One region of the Bacillus sp. AFS053548 genome, then DNA from elsewhere that is predicted to be linked to it. Evidence: riboswitches for the same ligand, from Rfam matches in the RefSeq annotation. Region 1 holds a riboswitch; each other region holds the start of a gene.
The links. Region 1 has a riboswitch for lysine ahead of CN946_RS03975 (amino acid permease). Riboswitches for the same ligand answer to the same signal wherever they lie in the genome.
Positions count from the first base shown of each region.

Region 1 (7,874 bases):
TAACAGCATCAATAATGTACTCATCATCATCAAAAGTCGTTAAAATAAGTGGCTTTGTGTTAGTTTGCTCGGAAATATGCTTCGTAGCTTCTACACCATTCATATTTGGCATTCGAACATCTAAAAGTGCAACATCTACTTCATTATTTTGACAATATTTTAACGCTTCATTCCCATCATTTACGGTTTCTAATACTTCAAACTCTTCATAAGAACTCAATATGATTTTAAGCCCTTCTCTAATAAATGAATTATCATCAGCAATAATTAATTTTATTTTCATTTGAATAGAGGGAGAAAATTTCTACCTCGTTTTCACATCCTTTATTCCACGAGTTATATTTCCATTATATACCACTAATGATTAAATACCATGAGAAGAGAATGATTAATCTTATTGATTTCACAAAACAAATTACTTAATTACATAATTTTTTTCGCAAAACCTTGACTTCATTAATAAAGAGTTCGATTTTTAAGAACTTAGAGATCACTTATAGAAGTTTAAAGAAAAAAAAATCCCAATGCATATGCAAAAGGGATTTAGGTAACATTACTTATTTTCAATTAATACTTTACCATATTGAACTTCATTATTTTCAAAGTAATCATGAGCGTCCTTCACTTGATCAAATGTAAAAGATTTTGGATTGATCAACGGTTTTAGCTTTCCTTCTTCAACTAAAGTAGCAATTTTATTTAAAATAGCACGATGTTCTTTACGCCCTTCCTCAGTTTTTTGAGTAAGCAGAATAAAAATTACATGTAAAGATAAAGATTTGTTATGTAAAAGTGTTAAATCATGAGTCGACCGTGCTGCGATTGCTAAAACAGTACCTTTTTGCTTAACTGCAATAAATGATTTATCTAGGTTTTCTTTACCGACAGTATCAAAAACAAGATCAAAGCCTTGCCCATCCGTTAGACGGTTAACATATTCTTGGACGGTCTCTTCCTTGTAATGAATGACATGGTCCGCACCTAGCATTTTAACTAAGTCAGCCTTTTCTTTCGATGAAATAGTTGTCGTAACAGTAGCTCCAAAAGCTTTCGCCAACTGGATAGCTAGATGACCCACACCACCTGTCCCGCCATGAATTAAAATATGATCACCTTGTTTTAAATTACCTCTTTCAAAAAGTGCCTCCCATGCAGTAATAGCTGTTAATGGTAAACTTGCCGCTTCTTGAACTGGTAAATTTTTTGGAGCTTTAGCAATTACTGATTCTTCTATTAAAAAATAATCTGAAAGAGTACCCGTAAAGACATTTAAACCGAAAACAAAATCTCCAACTGAAAAACGTGAAACATTTTCACCAACTTCAACAACTTCACCAGAAAAATCACTATGTAAAATCATCGGAAAATTAGGATGGAAAGCATTTGGTACAATCCCTTTTCTAATCTTTGTATCAATCGGATTGATACTAGTCGCAGAAACTTTAACTAAAACTTGATGACCAGATGGTTTTGGAATTGAAAGTTCAACATTTTTAAACTCAGAGCTATCTCCATATTGATGAATAACAATTGCTTTCATAATAGCCTCCTACTCGCAATAAAAATATTTTTAAGTCATTGTAGCATATATCAGATGGAAATAAATACAATTTTGACCCTCGAATCGATTCATAAGGTTTTGATTATAATGGTTAAAAATTTATAATTTATATTGTTTTTTCACATTGATTCAGTATAATCAATATAAATCTTTTAATCTTAATTCATGGAGGAAAATGACTATGGTAAACAAATTAGAAGAATTAAATGAGAGAAATACGTTAGACCATAGAAATATTGTAAAGTATGTAAAACACGTCTTTGATGAGTTAGACTTAAAAGTTAGAAGATTTCGTGAAGAAACAGCAATTAAGGCAGCTCATCATGCAAAACCAGATTTAGAAGAAGAAAAATTATTTTATAACAATATTCACCATATGAAGACGTTACTAATTGACGTATTAGAACGTACTACTGAAGATCTTGAACATATGGGAGATAAAAACTGGAATAAAAACTTTAAAGATGGCGTAAATGCATAATTATAAATAAAAACGTATTTTCTCTATAAATTCTACAAATAAGGATAGGAGGGTTTTTAACCTTCCTATCCTTTTGATTATTGTTGCATATCCGGTTTCAAATTTCTTACATAATTTTTCAATACAAAAAGTACACTTTCATCAATTGGAATATTTATACCAAATCCATCACTTTTTTCAAGCGAAACAAAACCATGAAGCAAACTTCTTAAACCTCTTACCGCATGAATAAGTTCAATGTCGGTTAAATTATACGGTTTCAATAATTCATAGATTAAGTTCAATATATTATTTCCAGTTAAACGATACTCATCACCTGGTGTTTGAGACGGAGATAAGGTAGCTTTATATAAACCAGGATGGGTTCTAGCATAGTCAAAATAAGCAAAAGCTAATGCAAAAATTGCTTTCTCATTATTTTTACCTTCAACTGATTCACGAAGTTTTTCATAAAGTTGTGTAATTCCATGTAATGCAACACTATTTTTTAGTTCATCCAAATTCTTAATATGATTATAAATTGATGGTGGTTGAATCGTTAGTTTCTTTGCAAGATAACTAATCGTTAAAGCCTCCCATCCTTCTGTATCAACAATTTTAATTGAAGTACTGAGTAATTGATTAAAATTCAATCCAATTCTTGGTGACATTACGAATTCCCCTTCACTTACTGCTTTTTAAGAGCACGGTCTATGGCTTCTTGTGGATGACTTAACATCGTACCATGACCGACTGCTAATAATGTAGGTTTTAATTCACTAATTTTCTTAGCACTATTTAGTGCAGCATCTTTATTCCATGTTGCCATTGATGGAAAAGGAAATAAAATTCTTAATTGACCAGAGATCGCAAAACCACCTCTTAATGAAAAAGCATCACCAGCGATAATTGCATTTGTCCGTTGATCTAAAAATGCCATTGAACCTGGTGTATGACCGGGAACTTCAACTGCTATTAAAGACCCTATAGTGTCTCCTTCCTGTAGTAAACGATCCGGAATAGTTTGTATATTTTTTGGAACGGCACCTTTTATAGGAGTATCTGGCTCACTAGCTTCTAAACTAGTGTCTCCTTTTAATAATTTTGCATCTCGTTTTGAAATGGAGACGACTGCATCTGGAAGTAATGATTTTAATTGATCAAGCGCTCCAACATGGTCGCCGTGAGCATGAGTTAAAACGATATTCGTAATTTTTTTGCCTATTTGATTAGCTGCTTCAATAATTTTAGTCGCACTAAAAGATAGCGCTGTATCAATCAATGTAAGCTCGTTTTCTTCTTCAACTAAAAAACAATTTACAGGAAAGAAATTTGGTAAAAAGCTTAACTCATAAAGATAATTATTTTTCGTAATCTTCATTTCATAACCTCCTAATAATAAAAACTAATACCTTTAGTTTTATAATACTAAAGGTATTAGTTTTTGTGAACAAAAATTCCGAATTTACAAAAAAATAATTAAAATAACTAAAAAACCCTTCCATCCAAGATGAAAGGGCTATACTTCATAATTATTTTCTAGATAAGTCCATCTCTTTATAAGAAACAACCTTTGTTTTATGTTTGACTTTATAACCTAACCAAACAATTAAGAACACAGGAATTCCAATGTATGAAATAAGTACACCTTGCCAATCAATTGCATTACCTGTGAAAGCTTGCCAGTTTTGAGCTAGTACAATAAATAAACAAGCTAAGAATGCTAAGATTGGACCTAGTGGGAACCATTTTGCGCGATAAGGTAAATCTTTTAAATCCTTTCCTTGAGCAACATAAGCCTTACGGAAACGGTAATGTGAAATCGCAATACCTAACCAAGCAAGGAAACCTGATAATCCTGATAAATTTAATAACCAAGTATACACTTGACCTTCACCGAAAAATGAAGATAAACAAGCAAGTGAACCAACTGCAAGTGTTACATATAAAGCATTTGTAGGAACACCATTTTTATTTACTTTTGTTAAGAATTTAGGAGCTTTTCCTTCAATTGCTAAAGTATATAACATACGAGTTGATGCGTAAGTTCCACTATTACCTGCAGATAAAACTGATGTTAAAATAACTGCATTCATTACAGAAGCCGCAAATGCAACACCTAATTTTTCAAATACTAAAGTAAATGGACTAACAGCCACGTCGTTTTTAATTAGACCAGGGTCTGTATAAGGAATTAATAAACCAATTACGATTATAGCTAAAACATAAAATAAAAGGATACGCCAGAAAATTTGACGGATAGCTTTTGGAACATTTTTTTCTGGATGTTCTGTCTCCCCTGCTGCAACACCGATTAGCTCTGTACCTTGGAATGAGAAACCTGCAACAATAAAGATTGATAAAACACCTAAAAATCCATTATGAAACGGAGCATCTCCAACAGTAAAGTTTTTGAAACCTGCATGATGTCCACTGATAATGCCAAAAATCATTGCAATACCAACAACTAAAAAGACAACTACAGTTACAACTTTAATTAATGAAAACCAAAACTCTGATTCACCATAGCCTTTAACTGAAAGTAAATTTAAACCTAATATAATCACTAAAAAGATTCCGCTCCATAATACTGCTGGAGAATGAGGGAACCAATATTTCATCAGCATTGCCGAAGCTAATAATTCAAAAGCTAAAGTGATTGCCCAGTTATACCAATAATTCCAACCCATAGCAAAACCAAATGCTGGATCAACGTAGCGAGATCCATAAGTACTAAATGAACCAGAAACTGGCAAATACGTCGCCATTTCACCTAAACTAGTCATTAAGAAATAAACCATAATACCAATTAGTCCGTAAGCTAAAACAGCTCCACCAGGACCAGCTTGACTAATTGAAGTTCCACTAGCTAAAAACAAACCTGTCCCAATTGAACCACCAATTGAAATCATCGTTAAATGTCTTGCTTTAAGGCCCCTTTTTAAAGAACCATCGTGAGTATTCGATTCTACTCGATCATTTTTAGGATTCGTTAGTCCCATCTTTGTTGCCTCCTCTTCATTCTTGCAATCTTATCTTTTCGCGAGAATATGGGACGGTATAAAAGTGTTGTATGATGTGTATTTTACTCAGTATTTTCGACAATATGTAAAGATTGGAAAATCTGGTAAAAACAAAAAACACGTGAAGCAATGTTCACGTGTTCAAGACTCAAATTTATGTGTCAAACAGCATCAACATCTCTTCAATAGCCCTCCACAAAAAAAATCTTGTGACAGTCCTATGCTTATTCAGCAATAGGCCCAGTAATAAATTTAAATGGTAAATTTATTACTTCGGCAGTTTCACCTTTTATTACTTTTCACAGGTACCATAAACCTCAAAGTAACGACTAATCAAAACTGCGCCTCTATCCATACGAGATAAAGATTATATTAAATTAATTTTTATAAACTCAATATACAATCTATTAATCTAGTTTGTCAATAAATTTTTCGACAAAAACAGACTCAACCTAATAAATGAATTACTTGGTTTTCGCTTCATGATGCTCATATCTTGTACCTAGCACTTATGTTTTTGTATAATAATTCTATGTACTTCAAAGGAGGAATTTTTCACATGACAATTTATAAAGCATTGACACTTGCGGGATCTGATAGTAGTGGTGGAGCTGGATTACAAGCTGATATTAAAACATTTCAGGAACGTAATGTTTATGGCATGAGTGCAATTACAACTTTAGTAGCGATGGATCCGCATAATCATTGGCATCATCAAGTATTTCCAATTGATATAGATACAATTGCAGCACAATTAGAAACAATCGTTGTTGGCGTTGGAATTCAAGCAATGAAAACAGGTATGCTTGGTTCAACTGAAATAATTGAGTTAGCTGCAAAAACAATAAAAAAACATAATATTGATCGAGTTGTTGTAGATCCAGTTATGATTTGTAAAGGAAATGACGAGGCTCTTCACCCAGAAACAAATGATGCATTAAGAGAAATTTTAGTACCACTTTCAACTGTTGTAACACCAAATTTATTTGAGGCAGCTCAATTAGCTAAAATGCCTCCAATCTGCACTGTTGAACAAATGGAAGAAGCAGCACGCAAAATCCATGAATTAGGGGCTAAATATGTTTTAGTTAAAGGCGGTAGCAAAATTCAGCATGAAAATGCAATAGATGTATTATTCGACGGTGAAAAAATAGAACACTTAGAATCTGACAGAATTGAAACTACATATACACACGGTGCAGGATGTACTTACTCTGCAGCGATTTGTGCAGAGCTTGCTAAAGGAGCAGAACCAAGAGAAGCAATCTACACTGCAAAGAAATTCATTACTGAAGCAATTCGTCACTCATTCCCACTTAATCAATATGTTGGTCCAACAAACCACATGGCTTATCGATTACATGGTGAAGGCTAATAACAAATAATGGGGCTGTCTCATAAGTCAGATTAACTGACGTATGAGGCGCCTTTTTTTAATTGTAAAAAATGGTGGTAGGAGATCTCAACAATGCTTTAGCTTAAAGCTGATATGATTGATCTTTTTTACAGATAATTAGCAGATTTTTACTAAGTTTTTATTCGATTTGAACAGATTTGCTAGTTTTGATTTGAAAGTATCAACTATTATCTAATTTAGAGGTCACAATACCGTAACTGGTATGGGTAATTTTTAATTTTATTTGCGATTTCCTGGAATTTAATTGCAGTTTTACTAATTTTATTTGCGATTCTCTAATTTTAATTGCAGCTTTGCCAATTTTAAGATTTTATTTGCAGTCCAAGTACATTTTTTATTTTAAAGAATAAAAAAAGGGCAAAGGTTTCCCTATCCCCCATTTTCCTACTATTCATTTGACAATACTCTTAATTGCCTTAAATACATTTCTTCCTTTTAAATAAATGTATCTTTCCCATTTAGCTATTAAACCATTTCCATTTTCACCATTTTCAATCTGAAGCGCGTGCTGTTTATGAAACTCAGCAACTCTTTCATTATGTTTTGTATGCAAGGTGTTTAAACGGTTATGAAGATGAATTGCATGTTTGTTCAGTCCCATATGATTACCTCCTCCTTTAGTTATTACCATCTTAAATAATTTATAAATAGCTTGAAGCATAAACTATTAATTTCTACTCTATTTCCTATATACATTTACACTTCAATAAATTTGAGTACCAAGTCAAATTACCACGATTTAACATTTTTTTTATGTATTGCATGTTATTATATATAGAAAGGAAGTGGAATTTATGAGGAAATTTTTTTTCATATTAATGATAACATTTATGCTTCTTTCAGTAATTGGTTGCGAAAAAAATAAAAACGAAAATATCCAAGGGATTGCATATGCTAGCTTAACAAGAACTGAACAGGCTGCATTAAGTGATAAACATGGGGTCGTTAAAAAAGTGGATTCCATACCTAATCATGCGACTATACTAAATAAAAACTATCATAAAGATAAACTATATTCTGTTACTTTTAATGGAGATCATCCTGAAGAGAAGATCGTTATCTATATAGATACTGAGACAAACAAAAAAGTCGGAATGATTGGTGAGGATTAATTCTTTGTTCCATATACCCCCAAAATGAAAGAGTAATAAAATCACTCTTTCATTTTTTTATTGGCGTTTTATTTAATAAAAAATACTAATCATTTAATCCTTTACCATCGAGAATTTGATCAATATATTTTTCAACCCTAGAAGTACGTGTTTTCGATTGTTTTGGTTGAGAAAAATAATAAATATAAGCTCTTTGACGTCCTGGCGTTAATGCTTCAAAAGCTGTTTTTAAGGTCGGGTTGTCATCTAATTTAAGTTGTAATTCTTCAGGAACTTCATAATCTGAAGTCTTTTTTAATTC
Region 1 covers NZ_NUHI01000006.1:45,281-53,154, reverse strand. The annotation lists gene CN946_RS04000 (response regulator transcription factor) at 1-283, opposite strand, end outside; gene CN946_RS03995 (zinc-dependent alcohol dehydrogenase family protein) at 554-1,540, opposite strand; gene CN946_RS03990 (hypothetical protein) at 1,743-2,042, shown strand; gene CN946_RS03985 (TetR/AcrR family transcriptional regulator) at 2,120-2,692, opposite strand; gene CN946_RS03980 (MBL fold metallo-hydrolase) at 2,710-3,402, opposite strand; gene CN946_RS03975 (amino acid permease) at 3,554-5,023, opposite strand; lysine riboswitch at 5,223-5,402, opposite strand; gene pdxK (pyridoxine/pyridoxal/pyridoxamine kinase) at 5,604-6,419, shown strand; gene CN946_RS03965 (hypothetical protein) at 6,853-7,062, opposite strand; gene CN946_RS03960 (hypothetical protein) at 7,256-7,573, shown strand; gene CN946_RS03955 (YdeI/OmpD-associated family protein) at 7,659-7,874, opposite strand, start outside.

Region 2 (7,874 bases), on a different contig from region 1:
GCGAATATTAACCAATCATATTTCAACTGCAAAATTATTATTTTTCTTAATCTGTTTATTTCAACCGATTTTTTTACCTTTACCAGAAGCACTTACTATACCTGCGGGTAGTGCTGTAATTGGATCGTTTTCAGGAGCGTTAATTGGATTTTTAGGTTCAACTTTAGGTATTGTCATAATGTATTTTGTAGCAAGAATAGGCGGACTTAAATTAGTTTCAAAGTTTGTTAAAGAAAGACAGTTAAAAAAATATCAGGAATATGTCAAAAAAAATGAAACAATTATTTTAACTTTAATGTTTATCATTCCGATTCTACCAGATGAAATTATTTGTGTCGGGGCAGGAATTAGTAAAGTATCTTTCAAAAAGTTTCTATTAATTGCTTCGATTTCAAAATTAATTACATCATCTCTACTATCATACTCTGTCTATTTGGCTAAATTTTTCTCTTTAACAACATCGCAAATAGCTTTAACTAGCTCCATTTTAATTGCCTGCATCTTATCTTTATCAATTATGATTAAGAAATCAATTAAACGAACTAATTCAAAAGAAGCTTATGCAACACAAAGTGAATAATAAAAAAAGGCAATGTAATGCTTTAACATTACATTGCCTTTTTACTTATTAAGAAAGTTTAAACTTTCGTTTGTCGAAATTGAAAATTTCCTGAGAAATAATGACGAATTTACATCAATACTTTAATACCTTGAACAATATTCCATATAAAGACAATTAAATTAACAATGAATGCTAATACAAATCCACCTATAAGAGCAAAACCTGCACCGTCACCAAAAGTATTAAAAGTGAAAAGGGAAATAATCGCTAAAATAATAATTGTTAGAAATGGGAGTATATGTGAAAAAAATGCTCGTTTAGAATGCGATTTTAGTTGTTGATCCTTTGCTACGAAATAAACAATTATAGGGAATAAAAAAGGTGCGAAGAATACGCTAAAATAACATAATGAGGACAAAATCTTATTTGTTTCCATCTTTTTACCTCGGTTTCTTAAAAAGTTTTAATTAATCTTAGTATAGTTTAATTTATATATAAAAACCGATTTATTTATTAACAATTTTTTAAAATACATAATTTAAAAAAGTTTAGGCTGAGAAATGCGTATCCTTTTTTTGTCTCTTTTTTAAAGAAATGTAAATGAAAAATCCGACTAAGATTGTAGCAGTAATACAGATTGTAATCCATGGCGAGCCAAGCAAGAAGTTTCCGTATAAGGTATAAAGAACTGCAATCGGAATATTACCAGCAAACACAATTGCGATATAGGACAAGTATTTCATATTGGTGGAGGCAGCTATAAAGCATGCACCATCTGTTGGAGCTAGTGGAGTTGCAACTGTTAAGAATAAGTATCTCTTTCGGTTCGAAATAATCTCTTCAAATAGGGAGGGATATTTATTCTCCATGAATTGCTGAATCGAATCACTTAAAATACTTCTACTTAATAAGTAAATAATTGTTTCTGTGATAGCCATTCCGATTAATGATAAGAGAATGGTTTCAAACGGGTGAAAAAACAAGCTACCTACTACAATTAATACAGAGCTAGGAATGAATAGAAAGATTCTTGCACAGAAAATAGCGACAAATAATAGCATCGGATTGATGGAAGAATTAGCAATAAAATGTTTTATATCTTGCAATGATAAATGAAATAAATGATATCGAATAGCGAGTAGTAGCATTAAAATCCAAAAGCCGATTACGGTTAGTGGAACGACTTTTTTCATGATTTATGCTCTCCTTTAAGTTAGAAAATCTTCTGTTATAGTATTCTATTCCTCAAATACAAGAAAACTGATTCATTTTTAAAAATTAATAATAAAGGTCATAAACATGTCAAAAAATGAATAAAAATAATTATGCACTAAATATCTCAAATTGAAGAGAATTGAGGTGGAGATATGCTTGATGAAGGCCTATTAGTCATTAGACTTGTTTTAGGTATTATTTTATTAGGTCATGGGGTGCAGAAAGTATTTGGTTGGTTTGGTGGTTACGGTATTAAGGGAACTGGACAATGGTTAGAGTCGATTGGAATCAAACCTGGTGCATTTTTTGCTTTTATAACAGGAGCGGCAGAAATCGTAGGTGGATTCTTTGTAGCGGCTGGTGTATATACAGAAATAGGCGCATGGTTGATAATAGTAGTGATGGCAGTAGCAGTAATAAAGGTTCATATAAAGAACGGATTCTGGAATAGTTCGAACGGATTTGAGTTTAATCTATTAATTATTGCAGCTGCAGTAGGATTATTGCTCACTGGTCCAGGATCGATGGTTTTATTTTAAAGAATTGATAGGATTAAGGTTGGAGGGAGGCTCATGGTTTGAGGCTCCTTTTTTGTTTCTGAAATTTCGTTTAAACGTTTATCTACGTCTAACGATATGACATCTTTTTTAGAAAAATATCCTTCATTCGTGATACGATAATATTCGTAATAACATTATATGGAGGGATTAAGATGGCAGATGCTATTTTTGAACAACTTAGGTTTACAAGGGTTTATACATTGAAAGTTCTTGGTTCTGTTTCAAAAGAAGCTGTAGATGTAATACCGGCAGGATTCAATAATAATATTCTTTGGAATGCAGGTCATGTGCTAGGGGCATATGAGCAATTACTTTATGCTAACACTGGTGATGCTGGGAAACTTTCAAAGGAATTCATTGATTTTTTCAAGGGTGGGACTAAACCAGGTGACTGGCAAGCGGAGCCACCATCATATGAGGAAATTGTTACTTTATTAGAACAGCAAGTTGAACAAGTAATTTCTACATATGAAGGTCGTTTAGATGAAATCATTTCAAAAGAGATGAAACTAGGTAGTTTTGAAATAAAGACAATTCGAGACATGATTAGCTTTAACATTTTCCATGAAGGGCTTCATGCCGGATTAATAAACGGATTAAAAAGATCACTTAGCCAGTAGAGTTATTTTTCGACTTTTGTCCACACATTAAATCTAGGAGTTTATGCTCTTAGATTTTTTTGTTATAATCATGTTTAACAATTTGTCATTTTGATAGTTTGAAAATTGTGGTAATTTAAAATAAAATATGGTTCTTTCTAATTGATATTTGTTTTTTAGTAACATTAATAATAATATTAAATAGCAAAGATTATGAAGAAAATGGCCTAAAAAAACGAGGTTATATAAATGAAGAAAGAAAGTAATTTAATTATTTACGATCTAATTTTGTATTTAGTATTTCCGCTTGTTTTATATAAAGTTTTACAACACTATTTTAGTGACTATTGGGCGATGCTCTTACCGACGGTTCCAGGGATCTTATATACCTTATTTCGTTTTTGGTATACGAAACAGTTTAATGTTACTGGTATTTTTATTATCTCAACATTAACTGTTAGTACTGCCGTTGATTTAATGGCATTAGGTTCTGCGAAAAACTTAATTTTGTACAATGTGTATTATCATTTTGGGGTTGTAGTAGTATTTTTAATTTTAATGGCTTTGAAAAAGCCATTACCATATTATTTTATGATTGATATTGCTGCAATACAGGGGCAAGATCGTGAAGAAAGTAAAAAATTATATAAACATCCATCACTATTTAAAGTGTTTCAGTACTTGTTTGTCGCATGGATTATTAAAGATATCGTATTTGCTGTTGCACAATGGTGGATGGTTGATACTTATGGATTAAAAGCATATTACTCACGTACAATTATCTTTACAGTTGGTGGGTATGTTTTTGGCATAATTATGGCGATCGGCTATGCAATGGTTACGATGAGAGCTCAAAAATTAAAAGGGGACGACCCAGAGCAACCTTCCGATGAAATCATTATTTAGTAAAAGTCCTTTAAATAGAATGAACCCCACAAGTTATAAAATTCTTGTGGGGTTTTTTTACTGATTTCCATTTATCCCTTAAATGAATTTCCGACTCCTTGCAATTCCTGATCTTCTCTTGGTCTTGCATTTAAAATATTAAGTTTTTGTATTCTTTCATTTTCTGGTTCGACATGAATTAATATTTTAGGATCTACTAAAACCTTTTTTATTTCGTTTTCTATTTTATCACATAGTAAATGGGCTTCTTCAATGCTCATGTGAGATGGTAATACTAAATGGAAATCTATATGCTCCTCAGCACCCGAACGTCTCGTGCGTAAGTCATGGTATTCGATAAATTGGGATTTAAAAGAATATAATACATTTTCGATTTGTTTTAATTCATCTGTAGAAAGCCCAGTATCAAGTAGGGGGGTAAACGACTTATACCCGAGTTCGATTGATTCTTTCATGATATAAATTGCGATTCCAATTCCGATCAATGCATCGAGAAATCCCCAACCAGTGAGGCTTACTAAAATTAAACTTACTGCAACTCCGAGTGATGAATAAACGTCTGTTAATAAGTGCAAAGCATTTGATTGCATTGCAACAGAATGAGTATCATTTCCTACTTTTTGAACGATTTTTCCTACTCTCCAATTGATTAAAGCTCCAATTAACATGACGACTACACCGATAATTGGCATTTTAATTGGGGTAGGATGAAGTAGCTTTTCAACAGATTCAATAATGATCCAGATACCAGCTACAAATATTAAGATTGTTTCGACCGTACCTGAAATATTTTCAAACTTACCATGACCATAAGGATGTTCCTTATCGGGCGGTCTGTTTGAAATCCTTACAGAGAAAAATGCAATGACCGAAGCAACTAAATCCAATAAAGAATGAATTGCTTCAGAGATAATTGCTACGGAACCAGTAAATATCCCGACAATTAATTTTAATAAAACGATGAATGTGTTACTACATATTGAAAGTACTGCTATTTTGCTTGAATGCAATCTATTCACCCCTGTCCAATTTTTTCTACTTAAGTTAAGAGTTTTGTAATAAGGCAACAAAAAAGAAAAACCACTAACAATTTGTTAGTGGTTTGTTTTTTTTAGATTTAATTTATATTTATTGAAATGTTTTTTCATTTTTGAATCACCTTTTCTCTCGCATAAAACATATTCTATATTATAAATACTATTTTTGGGAAGCAAAAGCTGTGTGTGCCAGTGAATATAAATCGACAAATAATTTAAAAATGGTTTGACATCTATTTTTAGACTGTGTTATACATAGACTAATATAAAAAATAACAGTCTATTCGTAGAGGTTGCATTGTATATGAGTATCATTTTAGAGAACTGTGGGTTTTATGACAAAATGAGAAAGGATCCTATGCCGAAGAAATAAATTGCCACACATTTTATTTCTGGGACTACATTTAATAAATGTAGTACTGTCACATGTGTTTGTGAAGAGCTATTGAAGAGATGTGATTGGCTAAGTCCTTTTTAAAAAGCGATAGGCACATGAACATATCCTTCATGTGTCTTTTTTAATACACTAATACATTGAAGGAAGCTTCTTAGAATGATCTTACATTTGATTTGAAGGGAGAATACGAATGTATTTACATGGTAATAGTCGAATTAATAATGATGGACATTTAGAAATCGGAGGTTGTGATACTGTAGATTTAGTAAAAAAATACGGTACCCCTCTATACATTTATGACGAAGCATTAATTGAATCAAAATGTAGGGAATTCCATGAAGCTTTAAGAGAAACCGGAATGAAATATCAGGTTGCTTACGCGAGTAAAGCGTTTCTATGTGTTGAACAAGCCCGCTTAATAGAAAGAGAAGGTCTATGTCTAGATGTTGTTTCTGGTGGAGAGTTATATACAGCTTTGCAAGCAGGTTATCCAGCTGAGAAAATTCACTTTCACGGAAACAACAAAACAATTGAAGAAATTGAAGAAGCTTTAAATGCAAAAATCGGTTGTTTTGTAGTCGATAATTTCTTTGAGCTAGAAGTATTACAGGCCTTAGCTGAGCAACGTAATGAAGAAGTATTAATCTTATTACGTGTTACGCCAGGTGTTGAAGCACATACACATGAATATGTAATGACGGGCCAAGAAGACTCTAAATTCGGATTCGATATTATGTCTGGTCAGGCTAATGAAGCAGTGGAAGTTTCTTTAAATTCAACTAACCTAAAGTTATTAGGAGTACATTCGCATATAGGATCTCAAATTTTCGAACCAGATGGATTTGTTCATGCAATCAATGTATTAATGAGCTTTTTAAATGGACTTAAAAACGATTTAGGTTTTACAGCTGAAATATTAAATGTAGGTGGAGGCTTTGGTATTCGCTATACTTCAGAAGATGAGCCTTTAGCTGTTGCTAAACATATAGAAAAAATTACTACTATTATTAAACAACAATGTGAAGAGCTAGACTACAAACTACCAGAATTATGGTTAGAGCCTGGACGCAGTATTGTTGGTGAAGCTGGAACAACACTTTATACGATTGGTTCAACAAAAACTCTTCCTTCAATTCGTAAATATGTATCTGTTGACGGGGGAATGACTGATAATATTCGTCCTGCACTATACGGATCAAAATATGAAGCGATGCTTGCAAATCGAGCAAATGATGAGAATAAAGAAGTTGTATCGATTGCTGGTAAATGCTGTGAAAGTGGCGATATGCTAATTTGGGATTGTAACTTACCTGTTGTACAAAACAATGATGTATTAGCTGTATCTTGCACTGGTGCATATGGCTATTCAATGGCTAATAATTATAACCGTATCCGTCGTCCAGCAGTAGTATTTGTTAAAGATGGTGTTTCAAGAGAAGTAGTTCGTCGAGAAACATATGAAGACTTAGTTCGAAATGACAGAATTTACATCGAAAACTCTAGTAGATAGATAACGTTTTTGTGTTATTTGTCTCAGTTACTGACACTTCTATCTAATATAGAAGTGTTTTATTTCGTTTTCTTTAATAAAAGATGATAATTTATCGACATATAAAGACATATTTATCATTTATATTACAATATTGTAACAATTGCGACTCTCTTCGGGAATCTATGGTATAAATATTTACGTAGATTAGCGAGAGGAGAAACGCTGAAATGTTAAGAAAAAAACTAGCAGTGCTGGCGATGGCAAGTACAATAGTATTATCATTAGCGCCAAATGCTTCAGTATTAGCTGATAGCAAAGTTGAGAAAAAGCAAGCTGAAGTAGATAAGTTCCAATCACAATTTAAAGAATTAAGCAACGAGATAGAGAAAATAGATCAACAAATTAAAACAACTAAGCAAAACATAGAAGCAAAAAAAGCAGAAATTTCTGAAACAGAAGAAATTATTAAAGATAAAAAAGCGAGAATTACATATTTACAAGACAGAATTCAAAAACGTAACGATTTATTAGAGGATCGTTTAGTTGCAATGCAAAAGCAACCAAAAGTTAATCTAGTAACAGACGTTTTATTTAATTCAGACTCAATCGTAGATTTCTTTAATCGTGTAAACTCAATTTCAACACTTTTTGATGCTGATGAAAATATTATTAAAGAACAAAAGTCTGAACAAGCAGAAGTATTAAAAGAAAAACAACTTGTTGATGAGAAAAAAGAATCTTTAGTAACAGCAAAAGAAGATCTAGTTGCTCAACAAAGTGAACTTTCAAAATCACAAGCTGATAAACAAAAATCATTAAATACTGCTGAAGCTAACTTAAAGTTAGCTGTTAAAGAACTAGAGAATGCAAAAGAAGATGAAAGAGTTCAACGTCTAGAGCAACAATCTCTTGAGCTAGCTGCTTTATCTAGCGATGATGATGAAGATGATAGCGTTAGCACTCCAACTACTAAATCTAGTTCAAATACTGATTCGAAGTCGAATTCAAATTCTAGTTCAAATTCAAATACAAAACCTGATTCAGGTTCAAATAATGATGGTCCAGCAGCAACTGGAAACTCACTTGTAGACTATGCTTTACAATTC
Region 2 covers NZ_NUHI01000084.1:26,661-34,534, reverse strand. The annotation lists gene CN946_RS21600 (TVP38/TMEM64 family protein) at 1-580, shown strand, start outside; gene CN946_RS21595 (magnetosome magnetite crystal formation protein family) at 690-998, opposite strand; gene CN946_RS21590 (TVP38/TMEM64 family protein) at 1,111-1,755, opposite strand; gene CN946_RS21585 (DoxX family protein) at 1,930-2,316, shown strand; gene CN946_RS21580 (DinB family protein) at 2,490-2,957, shown strand; gene CN946_RS21575 (VC0807 family protein) at 3,186-3,842, shown strand; gene CN946_RS21570 (cation diffusion facilitator family transporter) at 3,914-4,852, opposite strand; lysine riboswitch at 5,159-5,332, shown strand; gene lysA (diaminopimelate decarboxylase) at 5,467-6,786, shown strand; gene CN946_RS21560 (C40 family peptidase) at 6,996-7,874, shown strand, end outside.
Region 2: linked by a shared signal. The riboswitch ahead of lysA (diaminopimelate decarboxylase) and the one ahead of CN946_RS03975 (amino acid permease) in region 1 are both predicted to bind lysine.

Region 3 (7,874 bases), on a different contig from region 1:
ATGTTATTTAATGCGGATGCTAAGAAGCTAATTCCTAAGCCAATTTTAGAAGGTATGTTACCAATCATTAAAACATCATTAATGGATTCATTACACCAAGTATTCTTTGTTGGTTTAGGATTCATCATAATTGGTGCAATCGTAACATTTTTCCTAACACCAATTAAATTAACGAATAGAAAAGCTGGAGATAAAGAAGGTAATGAGCAAGAACAAGTAGAAGTGGAAACTGCGACTTCTTAATTTCTCAAGCTTTATAGTAATAAAAGTAAAAACCATCCAGAAAATTGTAGTGCACCCCAAATGTTAGACACAGTCTAACATTTGGAGGTGCATTTTTTATGACTAAATTTACTACTGAACATAAATTAGCGGTAGTTAATCGTTATTTAGAAGGTAAGGAAAGTTTTCGTTCTATTGGTAAGTTATTTGGTACGTCCCATGCTGAAGTGAGAAACTGGGTAGCTCAATATAAGCAAAATGGGATTAATGGCTTGCTTAAAAAGTCATATACAAGTTATTCGGTACAGTTTAAACTAGACGTATTAAAGTATATGAATGACCACGGGACGTCACCGAATGAAGCAGCTACAATTTTCAATATTCCTTCCCCTAGAACGATTCGAAAATGGAGGACTCAATTTGAAACACAAGGACAAGACGCCCTAGAATCAAAGAAAAAGGGGCGACTTTCCATGAAAAAAGAAACTAAGAAAACTACACCCGTTGAAGGATCAATTAAAGAACTTCAGGCTGAAATAGAACGTTTACGCATGGAAAATACATATCTAAAAAAGTTGAATGCCTTAGTTCAAAACAAGGAAAAATCACGAAACAAGACAAAGTAAAAGTTGTCTATGAATTAAGGCATGAGTTTTCGTTAAAAGAACTTCTACTGCTCGCCAGTATTCCGCGTAGTACGTACTATTATTGGATGAAAAATCTAAATTGTCCTGATTCAGACGCAGAGATAAAGATGCTGATAAAAGATATTTATGAGGAACATGAAAGTCGTTATGGCTATCGTAAAATTCGAGACGAGCTTACTAATCGTGGTTATAAAGTAAATCATAAAAAAGTTCAACGACTCATGAAAGAACTAGGGATAAAATCACTTGTGAAAGTAAAGAAATATCGCTCTTACAAAGGTGAAGTGGGTAAGATTGCCCTAAATAGTTTAAATCGAAATTTTCAAGCTGAAAAACCAAATGAGAAATGGGTTACAGATATAACTGAATTTAAATTATTTGGAGAAAAGCTATATTTTTCACCTATGCTGGACTTATATAATGGTGAAATAATTGCTTATACAATTGGTTCACGTCCAACTTATTCACTTGTATCAAATATGTTAGAACAGTCTTTTGAACGTTTAACAGATTCCGATACCCTACTTATTCATACAGACCAAGGGTGGCACTATCAAATGAAAAAATATCGTAGTGCTCGTATTAAACGTGGAATCACTCAGAGTATGTCACGAAAAGGAAACTGTTACGATAACGCAGTAATAGAAAGTTTCTTTAGTATCATGAAATCTGAACTACTCTATCTTAAAGAATTTAACAGTGTCGAACACTTTAAACAAGAACTAGCAAAATATATAGATTACTACAATAACAAGCGAATTAAGACAAAATTAAAAGGCATGAGCCCAGTAAAATACCGAGTTCATGCCCAACAAGCTGCCTAATTGAAGTAACCAGTCTAACTTTATGGGGTCACTACAAATTTGGATGGTTTTTAGTTTAAATTAAAAATGTCAATTGACCACTGATTTATAATTTGAAGAAAAAAGAGAGATCCCATAAAAGATTTACTTTTCAGGGACACTCTCTTTGTTATATTGCCATTGATATTTTTTCTTTTCTTTTTCTCATTTTTCGTTTATTACTCCACAAGATCCAAGATAAAGCTAATCCTGTTCCAGTAAGTATAAAAAGACCGATTCCACTAATTAAACCAATTATGCCGGTATGTAGGCTTTTCACTGAAAATGCAGACTGCTCAGGTCTCTTTCCGAAATTTTGAAATGGGGTTTGCGTATTATCACCACTTTGTCCATTTTGAAGTGTAGTGTTTTGATCGCTATTTTGAGATTGTTGATTTCCATTAAACTGCCCATCCGATGGAAACTGACCTTGCATAGAAAATCTTCCTTTTTCTTCGCCAGCTTTATTGAAATACAGAATAATCCCTGTAGTAGATTCGATTAGTAGGAAAACCGAAGCAATAACACCAATCCAAAAATGAACTACTCTTACTTTTTTCATCTTAATATTTCTCCTTTTCTTTTCTTGATGAAATTAAAGTTACAATAGAAAACTTAATTTTTACTTAATATCATTAAAGTATTTTCAGTTTTTTAATGTGGAGATTATAATATTAAGTGTACAATTGCACGAAAGAGGTGAGAGGAAATGGACAATCACTTAAAAGAAAAATTAGCGCTTCTACCTGATCAGCCTGGTTGCTATTTGATGAAAGATATTCAAGGGACGATCATTTACGTAGGAAAAGCTAAAGTTTTAAAAAATAGGGTTAGATCTTATTTCACGGGATCCCATGATGGTAAGACATATCGATTAGTTCAAGAGATAACTGATTTTGAATATATTGTTACTTCTTCAAATATGGAAGCTTTAATTCTTGAGATGAATTTAATTAAGAAATATGACCCGAAATATAACATCATGCTGAAGGATGATAAATCATACCCTTTTATTAAAATAACTGCTGAAAAACATCCTCGCTTATTGATTACGCGAAATGTAAAAAAAGATAAAGGAAAATATTTTGGACCATTCCCTAATGCTACAGCCGCTAATGAAACAAAAAAATTATTAGATCGTCTATATCCATTACGAAAATGTTCTTCATTACCAGACAAAGTTTGTTTATATTATCATATTGGTCAGTGTCTTGCGCCTTGTGTAAAAGAAGTAACTGATCAACAAAATCAGGAAATAGTTAATGAAATTGCCCGTTTTCTAAACGGTGGGGAAGACCAAATACGAAAAGAGTTAGAGGCAAAAATGCTTGCTGCATCTGAACAATTAGATTTCGAGCGCGCGAAAGAGTATCGAGACCAAATTGTATCAATTGAAGCGACCATGGAAAAGCAGAAAATGATGAGTAGTGATTTAGTTGATCGAGATGTATTTGGATATGCGGTTGATAAGGGATGGATGTGTGTTCAAGTATTCTTTGTTCGAAGAGGAAAATTAATTGAAAGAGATGTATCCTATTTTCCAATTTACGATGAGCCAGAAGAAGAGTTCCTATCATTTATTGGGCAATTTTATGAAAAACCACACAATATAAAACCAAAAGAAATCTTTGTACCAGATAAAGTTGATACTGAAATTTTAAAAGATTTATTAAAAATTCCTGTATTCCAACCAAAAAGAGGCCAAAAAAAGGAACTTGTTGTATTAGCAAACAAAAATGCCAAAATTGGACTCGGTGAGAAATTTAAATTAATTGAGCGAGATGAAGAAAGAACGGTTAAAGCAATAGAAAAACTAGGAGATATTTTAAATATTGAAACTCCGTATCGAATCGAAGCATTTGATAATTCAAATATTCAAGGAACAAATCCTGTTTCAGCTATGGTTGTGTTTATAGACGGAAAACCTTCAAAAAAAGATTACCGCAAATATAAAATCAAAACTGTCGTAGGACCTGATGATTATGATTCAATGCGTGAGGTAGTACGTAGAAGATATTCTAGAGCATTAAAAGATAATTTACCATTACCAAACTTAATAATTGTTGATGGTGGGAAAGGACATCTAGCTGCAGTTGAAGATGTACTCCAAAATGAGTTAGGTCTATTCATTCCAACAGCTGGACTTGTTAAAGACGAAAAGCACCGTACTTCAGAGTTATTAATAGGACAACCACCTCAAATTGTCCAACTTGGTAGACAAAGCCAAGAATTCTTTTTATTACAAAGAATTCAAGACGAGGTACACAGATTTGCAATTGAATTCTATCGTCAGCTTCATAGTAAATCAATGGTTCAATCTGCTTTAGATGGCATAGCAGGTGTTGGGGGAACAAGAAAGAAAGCCCTTCTTAAACATTTTGGATCAGTCAAAAAAATAAAAGAGGCATCAATTGAAGAGTTAATAGAAGCTAAAATGCCAAAAAATGTTGCAGAGGAAATTTTTCAACATTTCCATAAAGAGTGATATCGTTACCAAAATTTTTATCTTGACACTATTTTCAAAATAATTTATATTTTAGTTAAAATTAAATGATTTTCTCTCGTAATAGAGGTGCAAAACTTAAAAGTATTCTGTCATAGACGTGTGGCGTTGTAATGGACAGTTGAAAGGAAGTTTTGCCGAAATAAAATGAATCCACAATTCATTTTGTTGGGACTGCATTTAAGAAATGTAGTACTGTCGCATAATAATAATGATTATGCGGGGAGCTATTGAAGAGATGTTGATGATTTGTCTATTTTATTATTTGTAAATTAGGCGCGTGAACATTGCTTCACGCGCTTTTTTGTATTCTTTTTTAAGTAAAAAGTGAGGATGAGAAAAATGGGAATTATTGTTCAGAAATTCGGTGGTACTTCAGTAGGCTCAATTGAACGAATTCAGCATGTTGCTGAAACAGTAACCAAATCATATAAAGAAGGAAACCAAGTAGTTACAGTTGTATCTGCGATGGGGCATCATACAGACGAACTAGTTAGTTTAGCAGCTCAAATTAGTCCACAAAACAGTAAACGTGAATTAGATATGTTACTTACTACAGGGGAACAAGTTTCGATTTCATTACTTGCAATGGCAATCCAAGCAAAAGGTTTTAAAGCTATTTCACTAACTGGTTGGCAAGCTGGAATTCAAACTGAATCTGTCCATGGTAATGCGCGTATAGAAATAATTCATACTGATCGAATTCAACAATTACTTGATGAAGGGTATATCGTAATTGTTGCTGGTTTCCAAGGTTTAAGTGACAACAATGAAATTACGACATTAGGTCGTGGTGGTTCAGATACAACAGCTGTTGCATTGGCAGCAGCTTTAAATGCAGAACGTTGTGATATTTATACTGACGTATTAGGTGTTTATACTACGGATCCAAGAGTTGAACCAAATGCATCTAAACTAAGCCATGTCTCTTATGATGAAATGCTAGAGCTTGCAGCTTTAGGAGCAGCGGTTTTACATCCAAGAGCAGTAGAATTTGCAAAAAATTATAATTTAATTATTCAAGTTCGTTCAAGTCAACATGATGAAATCGGTACATTTATTGGGGAGGAAACACAAATGGAACAACAATCAGTCGTAAGAGGAATCGCATTCGAATCAAATGTAACAAGGATGACTTTAAATGGTTTAAATAATCATGTAGATTTATTACCTAAAATCTTTACTTTATTAGCAAGTGAAGGTATTGATGTTGATATAATTATCCAAAGCGTAACATCAGATAACTTAGTAAATCTTTCATTCTCGATCAAATCTGAAAATATGTTGGAAGCAATAACGGTTCTAGAATCAAAGAAAGAATTTTTAGGTTACCGCTCATTTGATTTTGAAAGTGAACTTGCTAAAGTTTCAATTGTAGGTAGTGGAATGGTTTCTAATCCAGGTGTTGCTGCAAAAATGTTTAAATTTTTAGCTGAAAGTGAAATCCCTGTAAAAATGGTAAGCACTTCTGAAATTAAAGTATCAACAGTTGTACCGAAAGCAAAATTACAAGAAGCAGTTCATGCTCTTCATAAAGGATATGAATTAGATCGTATTAATGAAGAAGTAGTAGTAGAAAACTAAATTTAAAATAAACCCTTTTAGGCGTACCAATTCTTATATATATAGGCTTTGAAATATTGATTTTATCAATATTCATCACGTTCAGATATCCCGAGCCGTATAGTATAGAGATAGCGCTTAAAAGGGTTTTTTATTCGTTAGGCGAATAAATTATATAAAGATTCTGTAAATTTAAAATGAGTAAGGCGAACGGCTAAATGGTAAATAAAAGAAGGAGGTATTAATAATGAGGCATAGTATACTTGCCTACGGATATGGAGAAATAGTGCTACAGTTCGTTCTATTAATACTCGCCATTTTGTTTTTTGTTTGTATTTGTTTATTCTTGTTAAATTCAATTATTAAAGGAGTTAAAAGAAACAAAAATTTTGAGGTAATTAGAAGGCAGGATCAAAGTAAGGATAGGGAAGAGAAGGGGTAGGGAAGTTGAATAATAAGTCTCTAACTGATCTTTTTCTTAAATTAAAGTAAAAATTTTGACTTAATGATTTATTTGTTAATACTCATTGTTGTACCTGTATTTGAATTTATATATCAATATTTCAAGAAAAAAACACCACAAGGACCTAAATTCCTGGTGGTGTTTTACGTTTTATCTTCTTGTAATTGGATCCTTTAAATCCCATTTTACTTGGAACTTTACTTTGTCGGCTCTTTTGCTTTGCTCTTCATACGTTTCAGCTATAACATCGATTTGCTGTTGAATTTGCATTGCTAGAAATCCAGCTTCTAATTGGTAAGATACGTTCTTTTTTTGTTGATTTCTGTATGTAATTAATTCAGAAGATAGTGTTAAATGAACTTCTTGCTTCTTTTCTTCTTCAACAGCAAGAGTACCCCAACCAGCTTGATCAAAAAATTCTATAATTTCTTCAAAGGTTGCTAAAGGATATTTTCTGGCAATCATTTTACCCGCCCAATATAAAATATCATTTTGCTCTTTTCCTAATAAATCATTTAATAGATCGTTACGTAATAGCTCATAGCCAAAACCAGAAATATTTCCCGGAATATTTAAATTTTCAATGCCGTTCGTCATGGTCGGATAACTCTCCCTTTCCTAAAAAACATGTTTTTATTATATACAATATTTAATAGTAAAAACAATAATTCGACATATGTAGATTACAAGGATTACCAATCTAAATGAGAAGTTTTTTCAGTAAAGAAAAATGTACGCGTTTTCTTGACCTGCTATATTATCAGGAGTAAAATGGGTTGTAGATAAATGTCATAAAAATTTCGACTTTTTATGCGAATTGCTTATTTATTCTATTTTTTTAGAATAATAGAGGAAATTTTCATGTGCACAAACTAAAGGGGGCAGGGGTTTACATGAGCAACAAGAATGGAAGGGAGTTTTTCTTTAGAAAACTTCATTCATTGCTAGGAGTTATTCCGGTTGGGATCTTTTTAACACAGCACTTAGTTGTCAATCATTTTGCGACAAATGGAGCAACATCGTTCAACAAAGCTGCTGAATTTATGGCGAATTTACCATTCCGCTATTTTTTAGAAGTTTTTGTCATTTTCTTACCAATTTTATACCATGCAATTTACGGACTATACATTGCGTTCACAGGAACTAGCAATGTTAAAAATTATGGATACTTACGTAACTGGTTATATTTATTCCAACGTATTTCTGGTGTAGTTACTTTAATTTTTATTACTTGGCACGTATGGCAAACACGTATCGCTGCTCAAATGGGAGCAACGGTTGATTATAATATGATGGCTGATATTTTCACTTCAAAATTTATGTTAGTTTTCTATATAGTAGGTGTAATTTCAACAATTTTCCACTTTGCTAATGGATTATGGTCATTCTTCGTATCTTGGGGAATTACTGTAACACCTAGATCACAACGTATTTCAACATACGTTACATTAGGAATTTTCGTAGTATTATCATTCGTTGGATTAACTGCTATCTTTGCATTCATTGATCCACAACTAGCGAATTTGTAAGGAGAGAGAGTCATGAGTGGGAAAATAATTATCGTCGGTGGCGGATTAGCTGGTCTTATGGCAACAATTAAAGCCGCAGAAGCTGGCACAAAAGTAGATTTATTT
Region 3 covers NZ_NUHI01000008.1:27,614-35,487, forward strand. The annotation lists gene CN946_RS05065 (MDR family MFS transporter) at 1-243, shown strand, start outside; one part of gene CN946_RS05070 (IS3 family transposase) at 342-789, shown strand; one part of gene CN946_RS05070 (IS3 family transposase) at 789-1,693, shown strand; gene CN946_RS05075 (PepSY domain-containing protein) at 1,842-2,273, opposite strand; gene uvrC (excinuclease ABC subunit UvrC) at 2,421-4,196, shown strand; lysine riboswitch at 4,271-4,452, shown strand; gene CN946_RS05085 (aspartate kinase) at 4,557-5,798, shown strand; gene CN946_RS05095 (YslB family protein) at 6,391-6,837, opposite strand; gene CN946_RS05100 (succinate dehydrogenase cytochrome b558 subunit) at 7,134-7,769, shown strand; gene sdhA (succinate dehydrogenase flavoprotein subunit) at 7,782-7,874, shown strand, end outside.
Region 3: linked by a shared signal. The riboswitch ahead of CN946_RS05085 (aspartate kinase) and the one ahead of CN946_RS03975 (amino acid permease) in region 1 are both predicted to bind lysine.